DNA from 2 places in the Streptomyces sp. NPDC050546 genome. Region 1 is predicted to be linked to the other one. Evidence: riboswitches for the same ligand, from Rfam matches in the RefSeq annotation. Region 1 holds a riboswitch; the other holds the start of a gene.
What was found. Region 1 has a riboswitch for thiamine pyrophosphate ahead of thiO (glycine oxidase ThiO). Riboswitches for the same ligand answer to the same signal wherever they lie in the genome.
Positions count from the first base shown of each region.

Region 1 (4,270 bases):
GGCACCGGACGGTGTCTCGTCGAGTCGGGTCAGACCGCGAGCGCCTGGGCGCGTCGCTTCACCTCCGTGCCGCGATTCTCACTCAGTGCCTGCGCCGGGGTGCCGGGCAGGCTCGGGTCGGGGGTGAAGAGCCACTCCAGCATCTCCTCGTCCGTGAAACCGTCGTCCCGCAGGAGTGTCAGGGTCCCGGACAGGCCCTTGACGACCTTGTCCCCGTCGATGAAGGCGGCGGGGACGTGCAGCGCGCGGTTCTCACCTCGGCGTACGGCGAGGAGCTGGCCGTCCTTGACCAGCTGCCGCACACGCGTCACCTCGACACCGAACTGTTCGGCGATGTCGGGGAGGGTGAGCCAGGCGGGGACGAGAGCATCGATCTTTGCGTCAATCTCGGTCACGGAAACCAGCCTGCCATCCGCCACTGACAGTCGGAAGTCAGCCCGGCCCACCTGGGCGGACGACAGGCTCCCCCGACAGCCCCCGACAGCTACGCCGTAGCCGCCTTCAGCGGCCTGGCCGGGTCCTCCAGCAGCACCGGATTCATGGCGGCGCCCGACTCGATCAGGCGACGCCCCTGCGCCAGGTCCCGGGGCCGGCCCACCGCCAGCAGGGCGACCAGCCGGTCCCCGCGGAGCCAGCAGACCGTCCAGGCCGGCCCGGCCGGGTCGCCCCGCCACAGGGTCGTGTCGGCGCCGGCGTGGTGCCCGGCGTACTGCACGAACCGCCCGAACTGCTCGGACCAGAAGTACGGCACGGGGTCGTACACCGCCGGGGTCTCCCCCGAGGCCCGGCCGACGATGTTCAGGGCCACCGTGCGCGGCCCCTGGAGGGCGTTGTCCCAGTGGTGCACCAGCAGGCGCTCGCCGTACCGCCCCGAGGGGAAGGATGCGCAGTCGCCGACCGCGTACACGTCCGGCACCGACGTAAGCAGGTGCTGGTCGCACACGATCTCGCCCTGGGCACCTAGCTCCACTGCGGAGCCGGCCAGCCACGCCGTGGCGGGGCGGGCGCCGATGCCGACCACGACCGCGCCCGCCGGCAGCCGCGTGCCGTCGTCGAGCAGCACCGCCCCGGGCTCGACGCGCTCCACGCGCGCGTGCGTGCGCAGCACCGCACCCGCGTCGGCGTACCAGCCGGCCATCGGGGCCGCGACCTCGGCGGGCAGCGCCCCGGCGAGCGGCCGTTCGGCGGCCTCCACGACGGTCACCGCGCAGCCCGCCTCGCGCGCTGCGGTGGCGAACTCCGCGCCGATCCAGCCCGCGCCGACGACCACGATGTCGTGCTTGCGGGCCAGCACGGGCCGCAGCCGCTCGGCGTCGTCCAGGGTGCGCAGCAGATGCACACCCGGCACGCCCTCCGAGCCGGGCAGCCGGACCGGTTCGGCGCCGGTCGCGACGACGAGGGCGTCGTACGGCACGGGCCCGTCCTCGGTGTCCAGCTCGTGATCGCCGGGGCGCAGGCCCAGCACCTCGCAGCCGAGTCGCAGCTCGATGCCGAGGGCCTCGAAGTCGAGGTCGAAGGCGGAGCCCTCGGCCTTGCCGAGCAGGACGGCCTTGGACAACGGGGGCCGGTCGTACGGCTGGTGGGGCTCGGCGCCGATGAGGATCACGGTGCCGGTGAAACCCTGCTCCCGCAGGGCGACCGCGGTCTGCACACCGGCCATGCCCGCACCCGCCACGACCACGCGCCGCGGCGCTGACGGACCTGGTTCCTGCGTCTGCTCGCTCACCTGATCACCATAGACACCTGACGTTTTGTCAGTCAGTGCTCATGCGCAGTGACCTGCTCCACAACGCTCGTCCCACTGCCCTGCTGCGACTCCCACTCCCACGTCTCCTCCAGCCGCACCCGCCCGTCGGGAAGCTCCACGACCGTCGACACACAGTGCCCCGAGGAGGTGGTTCCGTCCTGCTTGAGCTGTACGTACCGGAAGTCCAGCCGGTCACCCTCCCGGGTACCCACGAGGTGGCCGCGTACGACGTCGCCGCCCGTGTACTCGGCCCAGATCTCGCCGTCCCTCTCGTGGTACGTGAACCGGGTGCGGGTCCCCACCTGGCCAGGGGCCTGGTCGGCGACCGGGGCGAGGAGAAGACCGTCGAGGGATCGGGCCATGGACGGAGGCTCCCTTACTGCGACATACGGCATCGGGCTAGGGTGGCCAACGTAGAGCACTCGCGGGAGCCCGGACGCACCGGGCTGAGAGGGAGGCTGGCGGCCTCCGACCGTACGAACCTGATCCGGGTCATGCCGGCGAAGGGAGGGGCTGGACGCCCATGTCGCGTACGCCAACGTCAGACGTCCTCGTCATCGGGGGCGGCATCATCGGCCTGGTCACCGCGTGGCGGGCCGCACAACGCGGGCTCGCCACGGCCGTGGTGGACCCCGAGCCGGGCGGCGGGGCCGCACAGGTGGCGGCCGGCATGCTCGCCGCCGTCACGGAACTGCACTACGGCGAGCAGACCCTGCTCGGCCTGAACCTCGCCTCCGCCCGGCGCTACCCGGACTTCGCGGCCGAGCTCACCGACCTCACGGGCCACGACCTCGGCTACCGCCGCTGCGGCACGCTCGCCGTCGCCCTGGACGCCGACGACCGGGCCCATCTGCGCGAACTGCACGCCCTGCAGCAGCAGTCCGGCCTGGAGTCGCAGTGGCTGTCGGGGCGGGAGTGCCGCCGCCTGGAGCCGATGCTCGCGCCGGGCGTGCGCGGCGGGCTGCGGGTCGACGGCGACCACCAGATCGACCCGCGGCGACTGTCCGGGGCGCTGGTGACGGCGTGCGAGCGGGCGGGTGTGGTCTTCCACCGGGCGTGGGCGGAGCGCCTCACCGTCGTACGGGACCGGGCCGCGGGCGTCGTCACGGCCGACGGGACCGCGCTGGACGCCGGGCAGGTGGTGCTGGCCGGGGGCAGCCTCAGCGGACGGCTCACGGGCGTCCCCGAGGACGTGCTGCCTCCCGTGCGACCGGTGAAGGGGCAGGTCGTACGGCTGACCATGCCGGGGCGGCACGGCCCCTTCCTGAGCCGGACCGTACGCGCGGTCGTGCGCGGCAGCCATGTCTATCTGGTGCCGCGCGAGAGCGGCGAGCTGGTCATCGGGGCGACCAGCGAGGAGACGGGCTGGGACACCACCGTGACCGCGGGCGGCGTGTACGAGCTGCTGCGCGACGCGCACGAGCTGGTCCCGGGCATCACCGAGCTGCCGTTCACGGAGACCCGGGCCGGACTGCGGCCCGGCTCCCCCGACAACGCGCCGCTGCTCGGCCCGACCGGTCTGGAGGGACTGCTGCTGGCCACCGGGCACTACCGCAACGGTGTCCTGCTCACCCCGGTGACCGGCGACGCCCTGGCACACGCCCTGACGGCGGGCGAACTCCCCGAGGAGGCCCGCCCCTTCACCCCGAAGCGCTTCAGTACCGCCACCGCACTCACGGAGCAGCCCGTATGAACATCTCCGTCAACGGCGAGCCCCGGGACGTCCGGCCCGGCACGGCTCTCGACACCGTCGTGAGTTCGCTCACCGCCTCGCCCTCCGGAGTGGCCGCCGCCCTCAACGAGACCGTCGTCCCGCGCGCGCAGTGGCCGGCCACGTCCCTCGCCGAGGGAGACCGTGTGGAAGTCCTCACCGCCGTCCAAGGAGGCTGACCATGGCCGACGATCCGTTTGTCCTCGGTGGTACGTCCTTCACGTCCCGCCTGATCATGGGTACGGGCGGGGCGCCCAGCCTCGACGTGCTGGAGCGTTCGCTGGTCGCCTCGGGGACGGAGCTGACGACGGTCGCGATGCGCCGGGTGAATCCCTCGGTGCACGGCTCGGTGCTCTCCGTCCTGGACCGGCTCGGCATCCGGGTGCTGCCCAACACGGCGGGCTGTTTCACCGCCGGAGAGGCCGTCCTCACGGCCCGTCTGGCACGCGAGGCCCTCGGCACCGACCTGGTCAAGCTGGAGGTCATCGCCGACGAGCGCACGCTGCTGCCGGATCCGATCGAGACGCTGGAGGCGGCCGAGACGCTGGTCGACGACGGGTTCACGGTGCTGCCGTACACCAACGACGACCCGGTGCTGGCGCGGAGGCTGGAGGACGTGGGCTGCGCGGCGATCATGCCGCTGGGGTCGCCGATCGGGTCCGGGCTCGGTATCCGCAACCCGCACAACTTCCAGTTGATCGTCGAGCGGGCGGGGGTGCCGGTGATTCTGGACGCCGGTGCCGGTACGGCGTCGGACGCGGCGCTGGCGATGGAGCTGGGGTGTGCGGGTGTGATGCTCGCCTCGGCGGTGA
Region 1 covers NZ_JBITGX010000006.1:429,545-433,814, forward strand. Annotated here, with positions in the region: gene ACIBK5_RS17985 (Rv2175c family DNA-binding protein) at 30-395, opposite strand; gene ACIBK5_RS17990 (NAD(P)/FAD-dependent oxidoreductase) at 485-1,726, opposite strand; gene ACIBK5_RS17995 (hypothetical protein) at 1,759-2,109, opposite strand; TPP riboswitch at 2,162-2,273, shown strand; gene thiO (glycine oxidase ThiO) at 2,271-3,440, shown strand; gene thiS (sulfur carrier protein ThiS) at 3,437-3,637, shown strand; gene ACIBK5_RS18010 (thiazole synthase) at 3,640-4,270, shown strand, end outside.

Region 2 (4,270 bases), on a different contig from region 1:
TGGGCTTTCGGCCGGGAGCTGCTGATCGACGGCGTCGGCCGACCGTGCGGCGAGGGCGATGTGCGGGTCGCTCCCGTCGAACCGGACACGCTGGGCGAGGTGCTGATCCGGCTTCAGGTGGGCAGCGACCAGGCGCTGTTCCGGTCTTCCACGGCACCGCTCGTCGCCTTCCTCGACCGCACCGACAAGCTGGTGCCGCTGGGCCAGGAAGGTTCGCTCGCCGACTTCGACGCCCACCTCGACGAGGCGCTGGACCGCATCCTGGCGGAACAGGGCGCCGGGTGAGACACCCCTCCGGCGGCATGGTGGAGTAACGCTTCACCGGATGCCGCCGAGCGGTGCGAACGCTTCGGCGGAGGGGCGCTGGGACGTCTGGCTCAGAGACGTCAGCGCTTACGCCGCCGGCCCCTCCCCCCGCGTGCCGGGGCCGCCGCGGCTTCCACGGCGCGCTCCTCCCCGGTGCGGTCGGCCGAGACCACGAGCGCGGCCAGAACGGTGGTGACCGGCACCGAGGCGACCAGGCCGATCGAACCGACCAGCGTGCGCACGATCTCCTCGGCGACCAGCTCGCTGTTGGCGACCGTCCCCACACCGCTCTGCGCGATGGAGAACAGCAGCAGCAGCGGCAGGGCGGCACCCGCGTAGGCGAGGACGAGCGTGTTGACGACGGAGGCGATGTGGTCGCGGCCGATCCGGATGCCCGCGCGGTACAGCCCGCGCCAGCCCATCGACGGATTTGCCTCGTGCAGCTCCCAGACCGCCGAGGTCTGCGTGACCGTCACGTCGTCGAGTACACCGAGCGAGCCGATGATGATGCCGGCGAGCAGCAGACCGCTCATGTCGATCGTCGGGTAGAGGCCGTGGATCAGACCGGTGTTGTCGTCCGTGTTGCCAGTGAGTGCGGCCCAGTCGATGAACACCGAGCCGAGGATGCCGATCAGCAACAGGGAGACGAGGGTGCCGAGCACCGCCACGGAGGTCCGTGCGGACAAACCATGACAAAGGTACAGGGCGATGAGCATGATGGCGCTCGAGCCCACCACCGCCACGACCAACGGGTTCGAGCCCTGCAGAATCGCGGGCAGGATGAAGAAGTTCAGCACCAGGAAGCTCATGGCCAGCGCGATGAGGGCCATGACCCCCCGCAGCCGCCCGACGACCACGACGGCGACCGCGAAGATGCCGGCCAGCAGGGCCAAGGGCAGACGGCGGTTGACGTCGGTGACCGAGTACTGCAGGTCCTTCGGCGCTGAGGGCTCGTAGGCGACCACGACCTTCTGGCCCTCGTGCAGCTGGCGGGACTGGTCCGGCTGGATGATCTCGGTGAAGGTGCGGCCCTTGTCCTTGCCGCTGTCGACCCGGATCGTCGCCCGCTTGCAGGTGCCCTTCTCCTGCTGCGCCGCGGAGGAGCCCTCGGCGGTGGAGGTGTCGCCCGTCGGCGGGACCCCCGAGGCGCCGGCCTCCTTGCAGCTGATCTCCACGACCTTGGTGACCGAGGCTTGTTCGGTCTGCCGGTCGAAGCCGACGCCGGTGCGCTCGTGGGACGGGGCGCCGCCCGGCCACAGCACGACGAGACCGATCAGCACGGCCGCGCCGAACGGGATCAGGATCGCCGCGATGATCTTGCGCAGATGCATGGAGACAGGTGTGGCCGGACCGTGGCTGTGCGAGTGCCCGTGTCCGCCACCTGGCGCGGAACCGGGGCCATGTCCGTGGCCGTCGCCTCCGCCGGTCCCGGAACCGTGCCCGTGCCCGCCCCCTGAACCCGGACCGTGCCCGTCGCCCGGACCGTCTCCGTGCCCACCGGCTGAGCCACCACCCTGGCCGTTGCCCGGCCCGTATCCCCCGGCAGAGCCGGAACCACGCTCACCGCCTGCACCTGCCCCGGACCCGGGCCCGAAACCCGCCCCGGGCCCGAAACCCGCCTCGGGCCCATACCCGGACCCGGAGACAAAATCGTGGCCGTCTCCCCGGCCGTTGCCGTTTCCGGCGCCGGATCCGCGAGGCGGCTCGGGCGGTGGGTAAGGGGGACGCTGCGTCGTGGTCACCGACCGATCATCGCAAGAACGAGGGGGGCCCTCTGTTCACCGCGCCAGAATTGCCGCTAGCGTGGAGGCACCTTTTGTACACGCGGGAGCTCGGAGCACCGGGCTGAGAGGGCGCTGACCTCCGTCCCAGCGATGTTTCACATGAAACATCACCGAAGTCGAGTGATGTTTCACACGGAACGTCGGCAGACGGAAACCGCTGCGTCGACCGCCGAACCTGTTACCGGGTAATGCCGGCGTAGGGAGTAGGTCTCATGACCGACAAGGACGCACGCACGCCTGCCTCCGTTCAGGACGCACAGTCCGAGGAGGCCGGGAAGTCCATCGGCTGGCACAAGGCGTACGTCGAGGGCACCCGCCCCGACCTGCGCGTGCCGGTCCGTCAGGTGCATCTCACCAACGGGCAGGACGTCACGCTGTACGACACCTCGGGCCCGTACACCGATCCACTCATCGACACCGACGTCCGCAGGGGCCTGCCGCCGCTGCGCGAGAACTGGATCATCTCCCGCGGCGACACCGAGGAGTACGCGGGCCGCCCCGTCCGTCCCGAGGACGACGGCATCAAGCACACCTCGCCCCGCGGCGGCCTCCGCAACCTCGACGCCGTCTTCCCCGGCCGCCCGCGCCAGCCGCGACGCAGCCGGGACGGGAAGGCGGTCACGCAGCTCGCGTACGCCCGCCGCGGCGAGATCACGCCCGAGATGGAGTACGTGGCCATCCGGGAGAACGTCTCGCCCGAGGTGGTCCGCGACGAGATCGCCGCGGGCCGGGCCGTGCTGCCGGCCAACGTCAACCACCCGGAGATCGAGCCGATGATCATCGGCAAGAGGTTCCTGGTGAAGGTCAACGCCAACATCGGCAACTCGGCGGTGACGTCCTCCATCGAGGAGGAGGTCGAGAAGATGACCTGGGCGACCCGCTGGGGCGCCGACACGGTCATGGACCTCTCCACCGGCCGCAACATCCACACCACGCGTGAGTGGGTGCTGCGCAACTCCCCCGTCCCCATCGGCACCGTGCCGCTCTACCAGGCCCTGGAGAAGGTCGACGGCAGGGCCGAGGATCTGACCTGGGAGGTCTACAAGGACACGGTCATCGAACAGGCCGAGCAGGGCGTGGACTACATGACGGTCCACGCGGGCGTGCGCCTGGCCTATGTGCCGCTGACGGCCAACCGCAAGACCGGCATCGTCTCCCGCGGCGGCTCGATCATGGCCGCCTGGTGCCTCGCGCACCACCAGGAGTCGTTCCTGTACGAGCACTTCGAGGAACTCTGCGAGATCCTCGCCGCGTACGACGTCACCTACTCGCTCGGCGACGGCCTGCGGCCCGGCTCCATCGCGGACGCCAACGACGAGGCACAGTTCGCGGAGTTGAGGACGCTCGGGGAACTCAACCGGATCGCCAAGCGTTTCAACGTACAGACCATGATCGAAGGCCCGGGCCATGTCCCGATGCACAAGATCAAGGAGAACATCGACCTTCAGCAGGAGATCTGCGATGAAGCTCCGTTCTATACGCTCGGCCCGCTGACCACGGACGTCGCGCCGGCGTACGACCACATCACCTCCGGCATCGGCGCCGCGATGATCGCTTGGTGGGGCACGGCGATGCTGTGCTACGTCACGCCCAAGGAGCACTTGGGACTGCCGAACCGTGACGACGTCAAGACCGGCGTCATCACCTACAAGATCGCAGCCCATGCGGCCGACGTCGCCAAGGGACACCCGGGTGCCCAGGAATGGGACGACGCGTTGTCCGACGCTCGCTTCGAGTTCCGGTGGGAGGACCAGTTCAACCTGGCCCTCGACCCGGACACAGCAAGGGAGTTCCATGACGAGACCCTGCCGGCAGAGCCCGCCAAGACGGCTCACTTCTGCTCGATGTGCGGTCCCAAGTTCTGCAGCATGAAGATCTCGCAGGACATCCGTCGTGAACACGGCGGTACAAGGACCGAGATCGAGGAGGGCATGGCCCAGAAGTCGAAGGAGTTCGCGGCGAGCGGGAACCGGGTGTACCTGCCGATCGCGGACTGATCCGGCCGCACACAGGCCGCGAGGCGGGCTGCGTACACGCCGGGAGGGCCGAGGGCTGGGGACACATGGTCCCTGGCCCTTGGCCCTTGGCCCCTGGCCCTTGGCCGGCCTCTGGTCTCTTGGCCTGTGGGTCCCGGCTACTCCGGCTGGTGTTCCGGTCCTCCGTAGTCCGGGCTGGTGTAG
Region 2 covers NZ_JBITGX010000009.1:314,265-318,534, forward strand. Annotated here, with positions in the region: gene ACIBK5_RS23965 (SsgA family sporulation/cell division regulator) at 1-285, shown strand, start outside; gene ACIBK5_RS23970 (YibE/F family protein) at 387-2,048, opposite strand; TPP riboswitch at 2,121-2,310, shown strand; gene thiC (phosphomethylpyrimidine synthase ThiC) at 2,303-4,087, shown strand; gene ACIBK5_RS23980 (hypothetical protein) at 4,225-4,270, opposite strand, start outside.
Region 2: it holds a riboswitch for thiamine pyrophosphate, as region 1 does, so the genes downstream of both, thiC (phosphomethylpyrimidine synthase ThiC) here and thiO (glycine oxidase ThiO) in region 1, are expected to answer to the same signal.